2 regions of the Alteromonas sp. ABV2_168 genome follow, and region 2 is predicted to be linked to the other one. Evidence: predicted binding sites of a transcription regulator. Region 2 holds the regulator's gene; the other holds the start of a gene.
What was found. Region 2 encodes LexA, which represses DNA repair genes until DNA is damaged. Its sites were predicted from a motif close to TACTGTATNNNNATACAGTA; they were not measured.

Region 1 (3,151 bases), on a different contig from region 2:
AAGCCGTTGATCCCAAAACCATCCAGTGATTTTGTGCCGAATTGCTGATTGAGTTGCTCAGTTGCCGTTTGCTGATCAAACTCCCATTCGGGACGGCGACGTAAACCTTTTCGTTTTTCAATAAGAGGTAAACCCTCGAATCCTTCCGGATAAAGCAGTTCTGCAGGATTAAGGCGTTGCAATTCGGCCAGCAATTGTTCATCGCTGTCACATTCAACCACCAGAAAACGTCCGCTGCTGATATCGAGGGTGGCAACGCCGTACTGCATGCTGTGACCACACACTGCAGCAAGCAGGTTATCACGGCGCTCTTCTAATAGTGCTTCATCGGTGACTGTACCCGGGGTGACAATACGCTGAACCTGACGTTCTACCGGCCCTTTGCTGGTGGCAGGATCGCCAACCTGCTCACAAATCGCCACGGACTCGCCCATTTTTACCAGGCGCGCCAGGTAACCTTCCACTGCGTGATAAGGCACTCCCGCCATGGGAATGGGTTCACCGCCGGATTTGCCTCTGGCTGTTAATGAAATATCCAGCAGGTGTGCGGCCTTTTTGGCATCGTCATAGAAGAGTTCATAAAAGTCTCCCATCCGGTAAAACAGTAAAATATTAGGATGTTGTGCTTTTATGGCCAGATACTGGCGCATCATCGGCGTATGTGATTCCAAGAAAACCTCTTTGTTATGTTGATGCTGTTTGCGAAGGCGCTATTGTCCGGAAGACGGAACTGCATTTGAAACACGGCGTAAACCCATCCATGGGGCCTCGACTGCCGCTTCCCTGCGGCAGACGGTTTCAAATGCAGTCCTCGTATTCCGTACGCGCGCCTTCTCAGTCAGGCGCTTCCGGCCGGAGCATGGAACTGCATTGGAAACACGAAGCAATTCCTTCCCCGACAGGATTGAACTTAATCACTCCGGCGTCCGCTAAATGTGTAAAATGGTACAACGGAATTAATTCATTGGTGAGTATTATTCGTATGAGCGCAGATTTTTCAACTGTTTCACAAGACAGTGCCTTACTTAAACAGGTGGTTGCCACCGGAGATGTGCTTCGCCGGCGGAACTGGCATTTATCCTGTGCTGAGTCTTGTACCGGTGGTGGAATTGCTTACGTATTAACTTCTGTTTCCGGTAGTTCTGACTGGTTCAATCAATCCTGGGTCACTTATTCAAATGAGGCTAAGCAATCACTTATTGGAGTGAAAGCTGAAACGCTTGCGGAATTTGGCGCAGTGTCGGAACAAACTGTAGCTGAAATGGTGCAGGGTGTTGTTCAGGAGAGTGGTGCGCAGGTTGGCGTGTCGGTGAGTGGTATTGCAGGGCCTGGCGGCGGTTCGGCGGAAAAGCCGGTGGGTACAGTTTGGTTTGGCTTTATGATAGACGGTGAACTCATCACGCAGCGTCACGTATTTTCCGGTGACCGGTTAGCGGTGCGGGAACAGGCCATTGCCCATGCAGTTTCATATCTGTACCAACGACTGGTTGCTGTATAAAACGGGATTTGACAGACTAATTGTGAAATCTTACTTGACTGTATGCTTATACAGTATAAAATGCACTCAACATTCGAATTACGTTTCGTGAGTTACTGAAGCGCTGACCGAATCATATTTTGCGGAAGTTAAAAAATAACAGAAGTAAAAGTGGCAGCGTAATACGACAGGGTAACTACCGGACAGTCATTATCTTGAGGATAATATCGTGGACGACAACAAAAACAAAGCTCTTTCCGCCGCTCTTGGCCAAATTGAAAAGCAATTTGGTAAAGGTGCCATTATGCGTCTGGGTGACAATCAGGCGCATGATATCGAAGCCATTTCTACCGGTTCACTCAGTATCGACATTGCACTTGGAATAGGCGGTTTACCTTGCGGGCGTGTTGTTGAAATCTACGGTCCTGAGTCATCAGGTAAAACAACTCTGACACTGCAAGTTATCGCTGAAGCGCAAAAGAAAGGCAAAACTTGTGCATTCGTTGATGCTGAACACGCACTGGATCCTGTCTATGCAAGAAAGCTGGGCGTAAACATTGACGACCTGCTGGTCTCTCAGCCTGATACCGGTGAGCAGGCGCTGGAAATCTGTGACATGCTTGTTCGTTCCGGTGCAGTCGACGTAGTAATTGTTGACTCGGTAGCTGCGTTAACACCGAAAGCAGAGATTGAAGGTGAGATGGGTGATTCTCACGTGGGTCTTCAGGCACGTCTGATGTCTCAGGCACTGCGTAAGCTTACCGCTAACATCAAGAAATCGAATACGCTGTGTATCTTCATCAACCAGATCCGTATGAAGATTGGTGTTATGTTCGGTAACCCTGAAACCACAACAGGTGGTAACGCGTTGAAATTCTATGCCTCTGTGCGTCTGGATATCCGTCGTATCGGTGCGGTTAAAGAAGGTGATGAGGTTGTTGGTAACGAAACCCGTGTGAAAGTGGTGAAGAACAAAGTTGCACCACCGTTTAAGCAGGCGGAATTCATGATTCGTTACGGCGAGGGTATCAGTAAGGAAGCTGAACTTATTGACCTTGGTGTGAAGCAGAAGCTGGTTGATAAAGCCGGTGCCTGGTATAGCTACAACGGTGACCGTATTGGTCAGGGTAAAGCGAACGTAATGGCGTTCCTGAAAGATAACCCTGATATTGCGAATGACATCGAAACTAAGCTGCGCGCAGAGTTACTGGCTCAAAAAACAGTGAAGCCTGAAGAAGCCGAAGGCGAAACAGAAGAGAAATTGTAAGATTTATGTCCGGCAGCCTGTGAAAGGCTGCGCATGAAACGACAAATCAATAGACAGTAAATTAAATCAGAAGCCAGCTGAAAAGCTGGCTTCTTTTTTTGTGTGAAAAACCGGTTTTAAAAAAATCAATACCCGGAAAGGCGAGCCGTCCTGTAAGAAGGCCTCTGTAGACCATTTAGCTCCTTTTATTAGTGTTATCTAATGAAAAGAACAATAAAATCAGTAGGTAATGAACTGTACAAAAGACGAGGAATGCACTTTTTTATCGTTCAATTTACTGTAGAAGTGAAGATGACTGCCGTTAAAAACATAAACTTATAAAAAAGATTTCACCAGCTCCCGAATATGGAAGGTGAAACACAAACACGGGAACGCGTTATGAAATCACTCTCACTTCAGAAAAAATT
Region 2 (3,151 bases):
AAAGATAGAGAGGTTTATATGAAAATCTTAATGGTACTTACATCGCATAATGAGCTGGGTAACACCGGTGAAAAAACAGGCTTTTGGTTGGAGGAGTTTGCAGCGCCTTACTACACCTTTACAGATGCTGGTGCTGAGTTGGTGTTGGCTTCACCTCTGGGGGGACAACCACCTCTGGATCCGAAAAGTGATTTGCCTGATTTTCAAACCCCTGCGACTGAGCGATTTAAGCAAGACCAACAAGCGCAGCAAGTACTGGCGAACACTGTCAAACTTGAAAACGTGTCACACACAGATTTTGATGCGGTGTTTTATCCGGGCGGCCATGGCCCCCTGTGGGATCTTGCTGAGTCAGAACAGTCTGTTTCACTGATCGAAGCGTTTGAGCGGGCAGGCAAGCCAATCAGTTTTGTGTGTCATGCCCCTGGGGTCCTGCGTCATGTAAAAACTGATAACGGCGAGCCGCTTATCAAAGGTCGTAAAGTTACTGGCTTTACTAACGGAGAAGAAGCGGGGGTGGAGTTGACTGATGTGGTGCCATTCTTGATAGAAGATGAATTCATTCGTCTTGGCGGTCACTATGAAAAAGGTGCGGACTGGGAGCCTCACGTAGTTGAAGATGGCCGATTGATTACAGGCCAAAATCCAGCCAGCTCCGAAGCTGTCGCGCAAGCCTTGATTAAACAACTTGCATAATTTCCCTCAAATTTAGCCGGTGGCGTTCTGATTAGGAGGCCCCTGGCTAAAATTTCTTGATAAGAAGATACCTTTTTATTCCCAAGGAGAACTAAAACAGCGTATTACAATGTACAACTAATGCATATCGTTGCAATGAAAACCAGGCGTTGTTAACTGCGCCCCCTGAATAAGCGTAATAATTTCGCCGGCAGCCCTTGTCAAACCAGCGCAACTGTATATACTCACAGGAACTGTATAGAAAAACAGGGCTGTTTATGCGTCCACTTACTCCAAGACAAACGGAAGTTCTCGAACTGATCAAAACCACCATGCTGGAAACCGGCATGCCGCCCACCCGTGCGGAAATTGCGAAGCAATTAGGGTTTAAATCAGCTAATGCAGCAGAAGAGCATTTAAAGGCGCTGGCCCGTAAAGGTGTAATCGAAATTCTGGCGGGTACCTCACGGGGTATAAAGCTGAATATTCCGCTGGAAGCAGAAAACGATGAAGACGCAGGCTTACCGTTAATCGGCCGTGTTGCGGCAGGTGAACCTATTCTGGCGCAGGAACATGTGGAAATGCATTACAAGGTCGACCCTGATCTGTTCCACCCCCGTGCGGATTTCCTGTTACGTGTAAACGGTATGAGTATGAAAGATATCGGTATTCTGGATGGTGATCTACTTGCCGTTCACCGAACTACTGACGTGCACAATGGGCAGGTAGTTGTTGCCAGGGTTGATGAGGATGTCACGGTAAAACGTCTGGAAAAACGCGGCCGCGAAGTTTGGCTGCATGCAGAAAATGAAGAATTCGATACCATAAAGGTGGATCTTGCTGCTGAACCATTCAACATTGAAGGTCTGGCTGTAGGTGTAATCCGCAATGCTGACTGGATGTAAGTCCTTTCGCTAAGCGCGGTGCAATAACTATTGTGTGCGCTGGCCACAGCGCTAAAAATTGGAAGGGCGATGATATAAACCATCATCGCCCTTTTTCTTTACTATTGGCTGGTATGTGCAAAGTGCAGTGTCTTGAGCGCCAGCAGAAAAACATCAGCATTGTCTTCACCACTGACATTTTTTACTACAGTAACCGCTGTTTTATGTTCACGGCAAAGAATGGTCATTGTAATGCCGCCCATACTGCCACCTGAGTGCATCACTGCATCAGGAATATCGTCCATCAAAGCCAGCGCGCTCACGTTATCTTTATACGCTTTACGTTTTTTGTAATCGCCAAAACCGGTTTTCCAGCCTATGCCGAAGCCCACGGTTTCACCATTGTTAAGCCTGGCAGGAGTAAACATGGCGCGGGTAGTCTCTGGTTTCAGGTAATCGCTTGCCACATGGGCTACAGCAAACCGGACAATATCTGACGGCGTAGAAATAAAACCGCCGCCGGCCCATTTATAGCTGTGATCCGTTTGTGGCGCATTAATCAGCTCACCTTCGTGTACGGTGTAAGGTCTCGCCCGGTGATCGATGATGGTGTACTGGTCGTCAAATACCGTGTTGTCCAGTTTCAGCGGCGCGAACACTTCTTCGTTTATGATGGCGCGGAAATCCCGGGACGCGTCAGCCCCTTCCATTGCGGCACTGACCAGTGTCCAGGCAAACGTTGAATAACGGTGATCTGTGCCGGGTGCAAACAGCAGTGGATCATCTTTAAACATCGCCAGTGCACTGTCGATATCCGGATAACTTTCATTCAGAAGGAATTCATTGGCACCTTCTTTGTAGTGCCTGATGCCTGCTGTATGTGAGGTAAGCTGGCGCAGAGTAATGACCGGTTTATCAGCAGGCCATGCGCTGACGTATTCAGTTACCGGTTTATCCAGATCAATGTTGCCCGCTTCCGCAAGACGCATTAATCCGGCCGTAGCGATGAGTTTAGAGACACTGCCGATACGCACCTTGTGATCTGTCGTCATCGGTACATGGTTTTCCACGTCGGCAAAACCGTAGCCTTTAGCCATCAGCATGCCCTTATCGTTGCCCAGTGCCATGGTTATACCCGGCACTGTGTCATGACTTACCGCTTCTTCAAACTGAGCGTTAATAGCGCCGGAAGGAAGATCTTTGGCAAAAACAGAGGGTGTTAAAAATAACAGAAAAGAGGAGAAAACAGCGCGGCGCAACATAGAAGCAATCCCTGACAATAAAAACAATCAGACTACCGCAGTTAACAGGCCGCTACCAATAAAAAAGCCCGCTCGCGCGGGCCGGGCATCTGGACGGTGATGCGAAAACTTATTTAGCTTGTGCTTCTGTGGTGATGTGCAGCGTGACTTCGTCACTCACATTCGGTACATACATATCAATCCCGAAGTCAGAACGCTTGATGGTGGTCATTGCATCAAAACCTATCGCTTCTTTCTGTGTCATCGGGTGTACACCTGAACCATTCAGAGTGACATCCATAGTGACGGACTTAGTCACACCTTTGATCGTCAGATCGCCGGTCACTTCCA

Region 1: a site for LexA is predicted at 1,535-1,554, ahead of recA (recombinase RecA). Genes of this name have one in related genera too.

The regions. Positions count from the first base shown of each region.
Region 1 is NZ_JBSWYQ010000011.1:121,725-124,875, forward strand. It holds gene mutS (DNA mismatch repair protein MutS) at 1-653, opposite strand, end outside; gene ACXAH4_RS16335 (CinA family protein) at 983-1,498, shown strand; gene recA (recombinase RecA) at 1,707-2,744, shown strand; gene ACXAH4_RS16345 (methyl-accepting chemotaxis protein) at 3,123-3,151, shown strand, end outside.
Region 2 is NZ_JBSWYQ010000001.1:134,031-137,181, forward strand. It holds gene ACXAH4_RS00645 (type 1 glutamine amidotransferase domain-containing protein) at 19-696, shown strand; gene lexA (transcriptional repressor LexA) at 954-1,580, shown strand; gene ACXAH4_RS00655 (serine hydrolase domain-containing protein) at 1,682-2,821, opposite strand; gene ACXAH4_RS00660 (YceI family protein) at 2,931-3,151, opposite strand, start outside.